DNA from 3 places in the Arthrobacter sp. ok909 genome. Region 1 is predicted to be linked to each of the others. Evidence: riboswitches for the same ligand, from Rfam matches in the RefSeq annotation. Region 1 holds a riboswitch; each other region holds the start of a gene.
The links. A riboswitch is a leader RNA that binds a small molecule or an ion and turns the genes downstream of it on or off. The one in region 1 is predicted to bind thiamine pyrophosphate.

Region 2: another riboswitch for thiamine pyrophosphate. It lies ahead of BLR03_RS15950 (ECF transporter S component); the one in region 1 lies ahead of thiC (phosphomethylpyrimidine synthase ThiC).
Region 3: another riboswitch for thiamine pyrophosphate. It lies ahead of BLR03_RS25370 (hydroxyethylthiazole kinase); the one in region 1 lies ahead of thiC (phosphomethylpyrimidine synthase ThiC).

What each region holds. Positions count from the first base shown of each region.
Region 1 is NZ_FNJS01000040.1:16,070-20,995, forward strand. Features, by position in the region: gene BLR03_RS21220 (hypothetical protein) at 1-235, shown strand, start outside; gene thiC (phosphomethylpyrimidine synthase ThiC) at 353-2,185, opposite strand; TPP riboswitch at 2,182-2,289, opposite strand; gene BLR03_RS21230 (amidohydrolase family protein) at 2,369-3,454, shown strand; gene BLR03_RS21235 (VOC family protein) at 3,538-4,413, shown strand; gene BLR03_RS21240 (hypothetical protein) at 4,738-4,926, shown strand, end outside.
Region 2 is NZ_FNJS01000021.1:21,677-26,602, reverse strand. Features, by position in the region: gene mnhG (monovalent cation/H(+) antiporter subunit G) at 1-278, shown strand, start outside; gene BLR03_RS15970 (ion transporter) at 354-1,124, shown strand; gene BLR03_RS15965 (DUF4235 domain-containing protein) at 1,148-1,411, opposite strand; gene BLR03_RS15960 (hypothetical protein) at 1,795-2,274, shown strand; gene BLR03_RS15955 (heme-degrading domain-containing protein) at 2,271-2,816, opposite strand; TPP riboswitch at 3,003-3,146, shown strand; gene BLR03_RS15950 (ECF transporter S component) at 3,213-3,860, shown strand; gene BLR03_RS15945 (ABC transporter ATP-binding protein) at 3,917-4,926, shown strand, end outside.
Region 3 is NZ_FNJS01000036.1:40,738-45,663, reverse strand. Features, by position in the region: gene BLR03_RS24560 (hypothetical protein) at 193-336, opposite strand; gene BLR03_RS20550 (HAD-IIA family hydrolase) at 350-1,339, opposite strand; TPP riboswitch at 1,868-1,964, shown strand; partial or broken gene BLR03_RS25370 (hydroxyethylthiazole kinase) at 1,947-2,426, shown strand; gene thiS (sulfur carrier protein ThiS) at 2,497-2,733, shown strand; gene BLR03_RS20535 (thiazole synthase) at 2,739-3,551, shown strand; gene BLR03_RS20530 (TetR/AcrR family transcriptional regulator) at 3,709-4,296, opposite strand; gene BLR03_RS20525 (NAD(P)-binding domain-containing protein) at 4,629-4,926, opposite strand, start outside.

The DNA of each region.
Region 1 (4,926 bases):
CAGTCCCCCGGAGCAGAAGTATGGCCGAATCGTCTCGGAAGGGACGATTTCCGCAAAGAACCCCACGATCGAATTCGCGCTCGACCACGACGCAAGCACCTTCACCTTCGAGGTCTACGTCACCGACGACCGCGGCCACACGACGCTCAACTCCGAGCTCTACAGGAACATCGCCGCGAATCCGGCACGGACGCCGACGCCGAATCCGGCACCGACGCCGGCGCCGACGTCCTGAGAGCGACGGCTCGCGCGGTCGGACCGCCCTCCGTCGCCTCCGGTTAATGCCTCATCAGGGGCGTCCCATGGCCGTCCGAGGCGCCCGCCCGGCAGGGCAGGCGCCCCGGACCGTGGACTAGGCCGAGGCCTGTACGCCCACGGTCGGCTCGGGCAGGTAGACCTTGCCGCCCGCTGCCAGGAATTCGTTGCTCTTCTCCCGCATCCCGGCGGCCATCTGCGCCAGTGCCGCCTGCGAGTCGGCGGAACCATATTCGTCCCGGATGTCCTGGCTGATCCGCATGGAGCAGAACTTGGGCCCGCACATCGAGCAGAAGTGCGCCGTCTTGGCCGGTTCCGCGGGGAGCGTCTCATCGTGGAAGGACTCGGCGGTCACCGGATCCAGGGACAGCGCGAACTGGTCCCGCCAGCGGAACTCAAACCGCGCCTTGGACAGGGCGTCGTCGCGTTCGTGCGCTCCGGGGTGGCCCTTGGCGAGGTCGGCCGCGTGGGCCGCGATCTTGTACGTGATCACGCCGGTCTTCACGTCGTCCTTGTTCGGCAGCCCCAAGTGTTCCTTGGGCGTGACGTAGCAGAGCATCGCGGTGCCATAACGGGCAATCTCCGTGGCGCCGATCGCCGAGGTGATGTGGTCATAGCCGGGTGCGATGTCCGTGACCAGCGGCCCCAGCGTGTAGAAGGGGGCGCCCTTGCAGAGCTCCTGCTGGCGCTCCACGTTCTCCCGAACAAGGTGGAACGGCACGTGTCCCGGGCCCTCCACCATGACCTGCACATCGAACTCCCAGGCCCGCTGGGTGAGCTCGGCCAGTGTGTCGAGTTCGGCGAACTGCGCGGCGTCGTTGGCGTCCGCCGTCGCGCCGGGCCGCAGCCCGTCGCCGAGGGAGAACGAGACGTCGTACTTGGCGAAGATTTCGCAGAGCTCGTCGAAGTGGGTATAGAGGAAGTTCTCCTGATGGTGAGCCAGGCACCAGCCGGCCATGATGGAACCGCCGCGGGACACGATCCCGGTGACCCGGTTGGCCGTCAGGGGGACGTAGCGCAGCAGCACCCCGGCATGGATGGTCATGTAGTCCACCCCCTGCTCGCACTGTTCGATCACGGTGTCCCGGAAGATCTCCCAGGTCAGGGCGTTGGCCTCGCCGTTGACCTTCTCCAGCGCCTGGTAGATCGGGACCGTTCCGATCGGGACGGGGGAGTTGCGGATGATCCATTCGCGCGTGGTGTGGATATCGTCCCCGGTGGAGAGGTCCATCACCGTGTCCGCACCCCACTGGGTAGCCCACTGAAGTTTGTCCACTTCCTCGGCGATGGAGCTGGTCACCGCGGAATTGCCGATGTTGGCGTTGATTTTCACCAGGAACGCCTTGCCGATGATCATCGGCTCGGACTCCGGGTGGTTGATGTTGCTGGGAATAATGGCCCGGCCCGCTGCCACCTCGCTGCGGACCAGCTCCACATCGCAGTTCTCGCGCAGCGCAACGAACCGCATCTCCGGTGTCACGATGCCCTGCCGCGCGTAATGCATCTGGGTGACCGTCCGGCCCTCGACGGCGCGGCGGGGCTCTGGCGGGGCGCCCCGCCATTCCGCGGAGGCGGCACCGCGGCGCACCGCGGACCTGCCGTCGTCGAGCAGATTGCGTTCCCGACCGCGGTACGGCTCCGTGTCACCCCGCCCGGCGATCCAGCCGCTGCGGAACGGGGCGAGCCCCACCACCGGATCGCTGCCCGGGCCGGCCGTGCGGTAGACCCGGAATGGAGGGTTCTCGACGCCTCCCGGCGAGGGTTCCAGCGCGATCTCGGTCACCGGGACGCGGATGCCGTGCTCCGGGTCCGTCGTGAAGGCCAGCGAGTGGGACTTCAGTGACTGCGTCGCGGCAGCCTCGGAGTCGGCAGGCAGGTTTTGGCCGGACTGGTTTTGGATAGGGCTGTGCTGTGCAATTTGCGTATTCACGGAAAATACTCACTTCCTTCGCCGGCATTACCCGGACAGGTTCAACGGTCGCAGGCCGCGTCAGCCCGATCTCAGCCCCTGCAGGGGCACCCGTGTGGTCGTAGATGAAGCTACCACGCGCCGCCGGACGGCTGTCCAGTGTGACGCGGCCGGCGCGGCGACATGGGGACTACCCTTGATGCCATGACCGGCATCATCGAATTCAGCGGCCCCATCCTTACCGGGCCGGACACGGTACGCCACGGCCTCTGGTCCGTCGACGGCCGGCTCACGTTCCACCGGCCCGCCGCCGCGCCGGAGCGCGTGCTGGATGGCTGGGTCATTCCCGGGCTGGTGGACGCACACTGCCACATCGGCCTCGGCCCCGGCGGAGACGTTGCCGAGGACACCGCGGAGTCCCAGGCCGTCACGGACCGCGACGCCGGGACGCTCCTGGTCCGCGACGCCGGCGCTGTCCACGACACCCGCTGGCTCCAGCAGCGCCCGGACCTTCCACGGATCATCCGTGCCGGCCGGCACATCGCCCGCACCCGGCGCTACCTGCGCGGCTTCGCCGTCGAGGTGGAACCGGACGGCCTGGTCGAGGCCGTGCGGAAGCAGGCCCGTGCCGGCGACGGCTGGGTCAAGCTCGTGGGGGACTGGATCGACCGCGACGCCGGCGGCGACCTCGCCGCCAGTTTTCCCGCCGGAAGCCTCAAGGATGCCGTCCAGGCCGCGCACGATGAAGGGGCCCGCGTCACCGCCCACTGCTTCGCCGAGGACACCCTGGATGACATGCTCGACGCCGGGATCGACTGCATCGAGCACGGCACCGGGCTGCTGCCGCGGCACCTCCCGCGCTTCGTGGAGCAGGGCGTGCCGATCGTCCCCACCCTGATCAACATCGCCACCTTCCCGGACATCGCCGCCCAGGCGGAAGCCAAGTTCCCCCGCTACGCCGCGCACATGCGCTCGCTGTGGGAGAGGCGGGCGGAGCGGATCCTGGAAGCCCACGAGGCCGGGGTGGCCATCTATGCCGGCACCGATGCCGGCAGCGTGATCAGGCACGGCCGGATCGTGGACGAGATCTGGGCCCTGCACGCCGCCGGGCTGCCTGCCGCGGCTGCCCTCGGCGCTGCCAGCTGGTCCGCGCGGACCTGGCTCGGCGCGGACGGCATCACCGAAGGGGCCAGCGCCGACGTACTGGTGTGCGCTAAGGACCCCCGGCAGGACCTCGGGACCCTTGCCGGGCTGAAGCATATTGTCCTGCGGGGCCTGCCCACCCGTTAGGAATAAATTGAAGCTTCAAGTAATTTAATACTATGCCAAGGTCACCGAAGCGCCGGTGGCCACCGAACCCCCGGAGAGTTTCAATGACCGCAGAAGCCAGCACCCAGGATCTCCTTCCTGCCACACTCACCATGGGCACCGTGATGCTCAAGGTCGGCGACATGAAGCTCATGACCGACTACTACCAGCGCGCCCTCGGCCTGGACATCGTGGCCGAACAGGACGGCGGACTCTACCTTGGCCGCCGGCAGAAGCCCCTGGTCCATCTGGCCCCCGCCCCGGGCTTGAACCTGCCCTCCCGCGGCGAAGCCGGGCTCTTCCACACCGCCCTCCTCTTCGAGGACCAGCAGTCCCTGGCGGCCACCGTTGCCAGCACAGCCCAGTACGACCCCCAGTCCTTCACCGGCAGCGCGGACCACCTCGTCAGCGAGGCCTTCTACTTCAACGACCCCGAAGGCAACGGCATCGAGCTGTACTGGGACCGGCCGCGGCAGGACTGGTCCTGGGAAGGCAAGAACGTCGTCATGGACAGCCTGGCCCTGCCGCCGCAGCGCTACCTGCAACAGCACCTGACCGAAGAGTCCCTGAGCGGCCAGCGCGAGGCGGCCGCCGGCGTCGGACACGTCCATCTGCAGGTGGGCGACGTCCACGCGGCGCATGAGTTCTATGTCGGCACACTGGGCTTCGAAAAGACCGCGGGCTGGCATGGCCAGGCACTGTTCGTCTCGGCCGGCGGCTACCACCACCACATGGCCATGAACGTCTGGAACAGCCGCGGCGCCGGCCCCCGGCGCGACACGCTGGGCCTGGGCGAGGTGCTCATCGAAGTGCCCTCGGGTGACGACGTCGGTTCCCTGGCCGACCGCCTTAAGGTGGCCGGCGTCGACTCGCACCACACCGGCGCCGAGCTGCGCTTCGAGGACCCGTGGCGCAACCGCATCCGCGTCGCCGTGCGCTAAGAGCACGCTGTTCGCTGAGCACACGCTGTTCGCTGTGCATGTCCAGCGTGCACAACTCCCCGCTGGACATGCACACTGTTCACTGACAGGAGCGGTGGACATGTCCATCGGTCGCGGCCGGGAATGGACATAGCGGCCATATGTCAATTGCTCGCGGTCAGGGGAGGGCATGTCCGCGAAAGGTAATGACCGTGGGAGAGCATGTCCACTGGTCACAGTCAGGGTGGGGCATGTCCCCCGGGGCGCCGCTGCGCTGAAGCGATTAGGCTGAGGCGACGCCAAAAACAGCGGCCAAGCGCCGCCAGACATCTAAGGACTAGCTGCATGGGATTCACCGAAATCTTTGTGTCCACCCACGACGCCGCCCTCAAACGCGCCGGCGCGCTCGAAGCCGGCGGCGCGGCCGCCCCGGACGCCGTGCGCATCCCGGACATCAGCGACTTTGAGGTCGAACGGCTCGGCGACCTCGCCGGAGTGGCCGTCCACGCTCCGGGCGCGGACTACGAACTGGCG
Region 2 (4,926 bases), on a different contig from region 1:
CGCAGGTCCTGGGCCTGTTCCTGCTCCTGGCGGCCCTTGGCCTGCAGATGCGCACCTGGTGGGTGTGGCCCGTCCTGGTGGTGGCCTGGCTCTTCCAGCTGCTCACCGTCCCCGTATCAGCCCACATGGTGGGGCGGGCCGGCTACCGCACCAAGCACCTGCACCCGGAACTGCTGAGCGCCGACGAACTCGAGGCCGTCGTTCAGAAGGCGGCCCAGCAGGCGGCCCGGCAGGCGGCGGACCAGCACGGAACGGACGACGGCGAGGCCCGCCGTTGAGCGTGGGGCGACCCACGCTGGGCCCCGGAGAAAGAAGTGTCGGCTACGCAGCCGCTTACGTGCCAGAATCCTCACATGACCAAGGAACGCAGTGAACTGAAGAGCATCGGATATGAGATCTTCATCGGTATCCTTTCGATCCTGTCGATCATCAATCTCGTGCTCTTGTATGTTGTGCAGGATAAGTCGCTCGACACCGTGCTCACGGTGATGAACGCCGTTTTCAGCGTGATCTTCCTTGCCGACTTCATGTACCGGGTCGTCACCGCGCCATCGCCGGGCGCCTATGTCTTCAAGCACTTCGGCTGGGCCGATCTCTTGGCCAGCATGCCTTTCGAACAATTCAAGATCCTGCGCATCTTCCGGCTGATCCGGGTGTACCGCCTGCTCCGCGATGTCGGCATCGGCACGATCGGCCGCGCGCTGAGCAAGGATCGGGCCGGCAGCTCCTTGTACATACTGCTGCTCATGGGCGTTTTCGTGCTGGAATTCGGAAGCCTCTCGATACTCCGCGTCGAGCAGGGCGCCCCGGGGGCCAACATCACGACTACCTCGGGCGCCATCTGGTACACGATCGTCACGATCTCGACAGTTGGATACGGCGACCAGTATCCGGTCACCGATGCGGGCCGTACCATCGGGGCAGGCATCATCGTCATCGGCGTCGGCATCTTCGGCACATTCACCGGTTACCTGGCCAACTTCTTCCTGTCTCCCAAGAAGAAGGAGCCGGAGCCCGTTGAGTCGGCCGACACCAGCGCAACGGTCGAAGGACTCCGCCTGCGCCTCGAAGAGTCCGAAGCCAAGCTCACCGAGATCAGAAAGCTGCTCGTCGATCCGAGCTAGTGAACGTCATTGAAACGCCCTGGTTAGACGATGTCCTGGGTCTTGGCGAAGCGGGTGATCGCGCGCTGGGTGCCGCGGTTGGCGAGCACCTGGATGACGGCGCTGACCGAGGCAGAGATCAGGGCGAAGGTCAGGGCCGTGCGCAGCGTAGTGGGGACGTCGTCGTCGTGGCCCTTGGGCGGCTTGTTGCCGGTGGCCTTCTCCCAGACGGTGTCAACGACCTTGGTGCCGACATAACCGGCCAGCAGGCTGACGCCGGCGCCGAGCAGTTTGATGACGAGGCTCATTCTTCGTAACTCCTTGGGAGAGGAAACAGGGCTGCCCCTAGCCTAGCGTTCCTTGCCCGGGCATCCAGACAGGGCCAACGCCCCTGTTTGACGGCGCCCGCCGGACGTACTTTCGAGCATGAAACAGCCCCAGACCCAACCGCTCGGCCATGCCCGGGGCGCCGCGGCGGACAGCCAGAGCTGGCGGCAGCTCTACTTTTGGGCCGCGATCTCCGCCGTCGCGTTCGTGGCAGTGGTTCTGGACGCCGTTGCCCCACCACCGATCCACGGGGGCGCCGAAACCCTCGAGTTCATCGCCCGGCACAAGGCCGTCTACGTCGTCGAACAACTCCTGTGGACCGTGCCCCTTCATTCTTCCGGTTCTGGTATTCGGGACCCTCTTCGTGGCACTCTCCCCGCTCAACAAGAGCCTGGCCCTCATGGCCACGGTGATCGGCGCCCTGCCGTGGGCGCTGTTCCTGGCCGTTCCGGTCACGAGCCGCGGATCGATGATCCTGGTCAATCTCAGTGACAGCTACGCGAACGCGATCAGCACCGCCGGGGCCGATGCCCGGCTCCGCTATGCCGCCGCGGCGGAGGCGGTGATCGCCGAGAACAACACGCCCGCCGCCGTCGGCGCCCTGTCCGCGCTCGGCATCCTGCTGATCTCGCTGACCATGCTCAAGGGCGTGCTGCCCCGCGCGGTGGCCTGGCTCGGGGTGGCCGCGGGCGCGGTTGGCGTGGTGGCGGAGGCACTCCGTTTCGCCGTTCCGGAGCTCTACCTGGTGTACGGCATCCTGATGTGGGCCTGGTTCACGGCAGTGGGGATTGCGCTGATCCGGCTGTCCCGGAGGACGCCGCGCGCGGGCGGCGCCGCCGCCTAAGCTCCCGGGGTGAGGACCGTCCGTAAAGCCTCGACCACGAGGTCGTGGTCCGCCTTCTGCGGCAGCCCGGAGACAGTCACGACGGCCACGGCCCCGGTGCCGCGCACGTAGATGGGGAACGCTCCGCCGTGGGCGGCGAACTCCATCTGATCGAACCAGGCGTTCTCCTCGATCCTTCCGCCGGCAGCGCGGGCCCGGAGGCCCACCAGCAGGGACGGGACCTCATAGCGCTGTGCCGTGCGCTTCTTGGCGTTGATCCAGCGTTCGTTGTCCGGGGTGGCGCCGTCCAGCGCCGCGTGGAAGAGCACCTGCTCCCCCTTGGTGATGTCGACGGCGATGGGTAGCGAGCGTTGCCTGCCCAGCTCAACCAGGAGCAGCCCGAGGTCCAGGGCATTGTCCTTGCTGAACGACGAGAACTGGAGCGCATCCATTTCGGCCAGCACACGGCCGATGAGCGCCGCCAGGGAACCGTGCGGTTGCGGCTCGCTCGAGTCCGGGTCGTACTCGGCGGAGGGATCGGGTGTGGCCGGTGTGTGCGTCAAAATGGTCCAGCTTTCCGGTGGGCGACAAGGCCGCCCGCTCGCGGGTCCGGGGGCCGACAGGTCGACTCTACCAAGCGGTTCTTCCCGGCTGCGGGGAGCGCCTGGGCCAGGCCCCGGATTGTGACAGCACACCACTGAAAACCCGGGCCGTTCGGGTGTAAACTGAGCCAGCCCACAAGGGCGAAAAAATTACGACAGGGGAGCGCCGCCGTCGGGTATCGCCGGAATAGTCCGGGGAAACCAGTGGTGGGCGCTGAGAGTGCGGACAGCCGCAGACCCTCGAACCTGATCCGGTTAGTACCGGCGCAAGGGAGTCGAGTTCTCAGGGTGCGCGGAGGGCGGCGGAAGCCGAGGCCGGCCGTAGCACCCTCCCCTCCTGTTCCTCAGGAGGACGACATGACAGATATTTCAGCACAGCATGGTTCCAGCAGCCGTTCATCGGCCCGGCGCACCTACAACTGGCGTGTGGTGGACATCGTGGTGGCCGCCCTGATCGCCGTCGCCGGGGGCGTCATCTTCTGGGCCTGGGATCAGGGCGCGAACCTGATTTCCACCCCCGTCAACGCCATCTACCCGCCGCTCAGCGGACTCTACGCCGGCGGATGGATGATCCCGGCAGTGCTCGGCATGCTCATCATCCGCAAGCCCGGTGCAGCCCTCTTCTGCGAGACGGTGGCGGCCACGGGCGAGCTCATCATGGGCTCGCAGTACGGCACCACGGTCCTGATCTCCGGGGTCCTGCAGGGCCTCGGCGCGGAACTGGTGTTCGCGGCCTTCCTCTACAAGAAGTTCAACCTCCCGGTGTCCCTGCTGGCCGGAGCCGGCGCGGGCCTCTTCTGCGGCCTGAACGACTCCTTCCTGCCGTGGGGCTGGAACATTGCCTACGAAGCCGGCGACAAGCTCGCCTACATCGTCTTCACCACCATCTCCGGCGCCGTGATCGCCGGCGGACTGTCCTGGCTCGCCACCCGCGGACTGGCCAAGACCGGCGTGCTGGGCTCCTTTGCCTCCCGCAAAGCCGCCACGGAGCCTGTCTTCTCCTGAACCACGTTCCTGAACCCCACTCCGGAACGGCCCTCTTGGAATTGCACAGGCGACTCATGACATCTTCACCAGGCGTCCGCCCGGCCGCCGTCACGGCCCGCGGCTGGGGCTGGCGGCACGCCGGAAGGCCCCGGCCCGCGGTCAGCGGACTTGACCTGGACATCCAGCCGGGGGAGCGCGTGCTCCTGCTGGGCCCGTCCGGCGCCGGCAAATCAACTCTGCTACATGCGCTGGCGGGTGTGCTCGGAGACGGCGCGGCGGGAGAGGCCGGCGACGCCGAAGAATCCGACGAGACCGGCAGCCTGCTGATCGACGGCGCTGCGCCCCGGGCGCAGCGCGGCCGCGCCGGGCTCGTGCAGCAGGACCCGGAAACCCAGGTGGTGCTCTCGCGCCTCGGCGACGACGTCGCCTTCGGCGCCGAAAACCTCTCCGTCCCGGCCGGGGAGATCTGGCCGCGGGTGCGCGAGGCGCTCGACGACGTCGGGCTGGGCAGGCTGCCGCTGAACCACCCGACATCGGCGCTGTCCGGCGGCCAAAAGCAGCGCCTGGCGCTCGCCGGGATCCTCGCGATGCGGCCGGGGTTGCTGCTGCTCGACGAGCCAACCGCCAACCTGGATCCCGCCGGCGTTCTGGAAGTCCGCGATGCCGTTGGCCGCTGCCTGGACAAGACCGGCGCCACCCTGGTGGTGGTGGAGCACCGGGTGGCGGTCTGGAAGGACCTCGTGGACCGGATCGTGGTGCTGCAGCCCGGGTCCGCCACGGACTCCGCGGTCCTGATTGACGGGCCGCCGGACCAGGTCCTGGCCGAGGCGCGGGACATGCTCATCGGTGCGGGCGTCTGGGTGCCCGGCTACGTGCCCGCAACACGCACCCGGACCGCCCCGGCCTCCGGGCACCTCCTGCTCTCGTCGAACGCCCTCGCGGTGTCCCGCGAGCGGCCGCGGCGGGCCGGACTGCGCGAGGGTTTCCGCACGATTGCGCCGCGCCCCGTGCAATCCGGGATCACGGCCCGGGTCCGCGCCGGAGAGGCCCTGACCATCACCGGGCAGAACGGTTCGGGGAAGTC
Region 3 (4,926 bases), on a different contig from region 1:
CCGACTAACGTGCTCCTCGCCGCGTTCCTCGACGTCGAGACGGTTGTGCTGGGAGGATCGGGGCGGAGGCCTTCTGGGCCACGGCGACCTCCTTCAGGACCTGGCCCCGCCGAGATCAACTTCGCCACGGGCTCCCGCGTGGCGACGTTTTTCTGTGCCTGGTTCAGCTCGTCGCTCAACCCGGGCATGGACCTAGAGGTAAATGTCGGCGTGCTCCTCAACGGTCAAGTCATCCAGCCCGTCGAGAACGGCCGTGTTCTGGTCGACGTGCGTGTCCCCGTTCAGCGGACGTAGCGCACCGTCCGTCATCCTTCCTGCGCTCCGCTGAGCTGTCATTCCTGCTTCGAGCCTAACTAGCGGTTGTGAAGCTGACCTCTGGCGCGGCGGCCGGGGTCACCTCGGGGTGGACTGCCCACCATGCCGCGCATGCGGCGCGCCAGCTGTCGAGGTCGTCCTCGCGTCCGCTGATGGTCACCGTCGAGTCGGTCGCAGAGGCAACTGCTCCTCCGCAGGAGTACGAGACGCCGTCGAATATTACCGCCGGGTACTCCTCGTAAAGCTCCCCGAGGGAGCCAATCAGATAGTCCGGGCGCTCGTCCACGTGTGCTGCCAAGGCTGTGCCGACCGAGTCCACGCCCGTGAGGACGAGCGCCGTGGCCATCCCCGCGCGGTTTCCACCGAGGATGTCGGTGTCGAGCCGGTCCCCCACCACGATGGCACGGTCGACGCCGGAGTGGCGGGCCGCGGTCTCGAAGAGGGCGGCCCCAGGCTTTCCTGCGACCAAGGGCGACTTCGCGGTAGCAGCGGCAACCGCCGCCACGAGGGCACCGTTCCCCGGCGCGATCCCGCGCTCCTGCGGAAGGGACATATCGGTGTTCGTGGCCACCCAGACCGCACCCGCGGCCACGGCGTAGGCAGCCTCCGCCAGGTCCTTCCATCCCAGCCCCGGCGAGAACCCCTGGATGACGGCATCCGGTCGGTCATCGGCCGTGCCAACGACGACGAGCCCCTGTGCCCTGACGGCGTCCGCGAGGGTCTCGCTCCCGATGACGAGGACTGCCGACCCGGCAGCAATCTGTCCGGCCAGCAGTTCCGCGCCGGCCAAGGCCGAACCGAAGACCTGCTCCGCGCTGGCTGGAGCCCCTAGCTCCCGGAGATGGGCCGCCACCTGCTCGGACGAGCGGGACGCGTTGTTCGTCACGTAGGCGAGGCTCTTGCCTTCCCCCGCGAGCCTCTCCAGGGCCTTTGTTGCCCCGTCGATTGCCCGCGGTCCGGTGTAAACGACTCCGTCGAGGTCCGCGAGCACGCCATCATATCCGTCGATCAACCGCTCAGTCATCGACGACGTCCTCCAGATTCGCCTTCGCCTCGGACATGATGGCTTCCTCTCTCAAGCTTTCCCTCTGGGTGTCTAGTGCTGAGCGGATCATTCAATTTGAATGCCGCGTTCATAATACGAACACGTGCTATTAGCAGGCCGAGGGTCACGTCATGCGCAAGAGCATTTCGTTCATGCCGACCTAGTGTCGAACATCCGGGCCATGACGGCGGCGCCGTGTTCTGGTTAAAGATGTTCCTGATGGACTGCTTGATCAGGCCCTGGCCATGGATGCAGGTCACCACGTTGTTTCGCGGTACAGCCGGGCGATCACCGGAACCATGGAGGGCCTCCCGGCCCATCCACGTATCAACACACGAATTGGAGGTTTGTAGCATCGGACTTCCTTTCCAAAAGGGTCTCCTCTTTCAGAGGTGAGCCTTGCATCCCATCGTCCTGTCATTTGTGGGTAGGGGAAACGCTAATTCGGAATGGTTCAGACTACCCGTTCTGATAGGTCCCTGTGTGAATCGTCCGGGTAGGGTTTGTTCTAGTGACACGGGGTGACCTGCTGGCCGGGGCTGAGAGAACACCCGTTGCACCTGATCTAGTTCGTACTAGCGAAGAGATGTTGCGGATGACTATTCGCCTGACCATGGTTCTGGGCCATGCCCGAACGGCCCCGGGAGACATGCCCCATATCCAGTGCCTGACCAACACCGTGCTGAAAAACTTCACCGCCAATGTGCTGCTTTCCGACGGCGCGGCGCCGGGGATGGCCGAAGTTCCTGGCGAGGCGAGGCCGTTCGCGTGGGTGGCGTCGGGAGCGCCGGTAAACGTCGGCGGCCCGCACGAAGACCAGCGGGCCGGCAGGCGCGAAGCAGCCCGCGGATCAAGTGCGCCCTGGATTCTTGACCCGGCGGCTCTAGGCGTTTTGCCGGTCCGTTCGGCGCCGGCCTCCGAGCTGCTGGATCACCGGCCCACAGCGGTGTGCGGCAACGCTTCGGAGGGTCATTGCACTGGCCGGCCTGAGGCAAGGCGGTCGCGAGTCGAAGCCGTTGATGCGCCCGAAAGCGCTCTGGACACTGCTAGGAGCCTGGCCAGCAGGCACGGGTCCGTGTCGAATCAGGCTCAGCCACTGCAAACCCAGTCACATCTGACCAGAACAAGGAATCAGCATGAACATCACATTGAACGGCAAAACCCACGCCGTTGGGGCAAAAGCCTCCCTTGCAACGCTCGTCAGCCAGGTCACAGGGCGGGAACTTGCCGCCAACGGGCAGGCCGGGGACGGCCAAAGGCTGGGTGTGGCAGTAGCGCGCAACTCCGAGGTGGTGCCCCGCAGCCAGTGGCACAGCACGGCGCTTGCCGAGGGCGATGACATCGAACTCGTTACGGCAATTCAGGGAGGATGAGGATGATGACTGAGACGACTGCGCTTCCAACCGGGCTAGGAACAGGTACCGACCGCTTGGTCATCGACGGCGTGACGCTCGGATCCCGGCTCATCATGGGCACCGGCGGTGCGCCGAGCCTGGACGGGCTGGGCTCGGCGCTTTTGGCCTCCGGGACGGAACTGACCACCGTGGCGATGCGCCGCTATTCACCGGCGGAAACGGGATCGCTGTTCCAGCTGCTCGTGGACCACAACATCCGCGTACTGCCGAACACTGCCGGTTGCTTCACCGCTAAGGATGCCGTACTCACGGCCGAACTGGCCCGCGAGGCGCTGGAGACGGACTGGGTCAAGCTCGAAGTCATTGCCGACGAGCACACCCTGCTGCCGGACGCGGTCGAGCTCGTGGACGCAACTGAGCAGCTCGTGGCCCGCGGCTTCAAGGTCTTCGCCTACACCAACGATGACCCCGTGCTGGCCCTGCGGCTCGAAAACCTCGGGGCGACGGCGGTGATGCCGCTGGGCGCCCCGATCGGCACCGGCCTGGGCATCCTTAATCCGCACAACATCGAGCTGATCGTCTCGCGGGCGTCCGTGCCCGTGGTGCTCGATGCCGGAATCGGCACGGCCTCGGACGCGGCTCTGGCGATGGAACTTGGCTGCGACGCCGTGTTGCTGGCCACGGCCGTGACCCGTGCCCAGAATCCCGCGCTCATGGGGGAGGCCTTTAAGCATGCCGTCATCGCCGGGAGGCTGGCGAAAGCGGCAGGCAGGATCCCGCGGCGCGAGCACGCGCTGGCGTCCTCGGCGATGGAGGGCCGGGCCGAGTTCCTCTAGGGATATGAACTCCGCTTCACTGTCGGAAGCAGCGGTGCTGGCACGTCTCGCGCAGCCAGCGCAAGACGAGGGGTTCCTCATCCTGGCAGGAGAGCAAGGAGGAGATCCTTTCGGTTGTTGACCTCTCCGCGTTGCCACGGTTGGCGGCAGGGGAGTCTTAGACGCCGGCTTTAGTCAGCAGTGCGTCAAGCGTCATGAAGAACAAGGCGCGGTGGTCGGTCGCCTTCGGGTCGGTCATGTATTGAAGGGCCGCTCCATCGTAGATCATCAGGAAAGACCTTACGAGCGCAGGGACGCCAATACGGCACTGGTCACCATTGTTTTGGGCCGCGGAGGAGAATATATTTCCCAGCTCCACTTCGTAGGCAGGATAAATCTTCGCGGCCAGCGGGCTGCCGGGGGCATTGCGTGTTGCCCACAGAATGAGTTCGATCTCAGCAAGGAGGCTGGCCGGCTCTTCTTCTAGTGCTCGCCAGTAGCCTTCGGCTACTTGTTCCACCGCCTTACGAAGACCCAGGTGGACCGGGACGTCGCCGGAATAACTGCTTAGGTTCTTCAGCCAGGCCTCGGCGGCCGCCTCCATGAGCTCGTCTTTATCGCTGAAGCAATAATGGGCGGTGGCTAAGGGGGCATTAGCCTCTTTAGCGATAGCCCGCATGGTCACGGACTGAACACCCTTACGCCTCATTAGTTCCACGGTTGCTGAAATCAGCTGTTCTTTTCGATCTTTTGTGGATACCCGCATAGCGCACTCTCCAGTCTCCCGATTTCGGCCCGGCTGGGACACGTCATAAGACTATTGCTTGGACAGAGAAATGTTCCACCTCTGTCTTGAACGACTGACCTGAACCTCTGTATGCGTGGCAGGCCGCCGCCTGGTATGCCCGGACGGCGGCCTGTCATGAGCGGGACCCCTGTTGCGTGCGGGAGGTCCGGAGGGAAGCGGCCGGCCCACACCCTCGCTATTGGACGGGATCTACGGTGTGCGGTGCTACGAGCGGGGATCAGGAGGCGGCCCTCCACAATCACCTGCTTTCCCCTTGTCTTGGGGGTGCCCGAACAGCCACGTGCCCTGGGCTACCTGGCGGCCACGGTCTCGGTGAGATCGTCAGGTGTCACGTTGTCCAGATCCTGGGTGGGGCCGTGCAGGTACCGTTCCATGGAGTCATCCATGGCGTTGAGCCAGCGGGTGTGATGTTTGGTCGCCATGGTGCCGGTGACCACGGAGCGGTGGAGCATGTCGCGGTAGCCGAGGATGTCGTCGTGCTTGTGGTGCATCCAGTCCTTGAACAACTGGCAGACAGCGTCCAGGTCGAAGGGCGGGTAGTCGGTGGCTTCGATGAGTTCCCGTAGGTAGTCCGTTTGGAAATCGGCT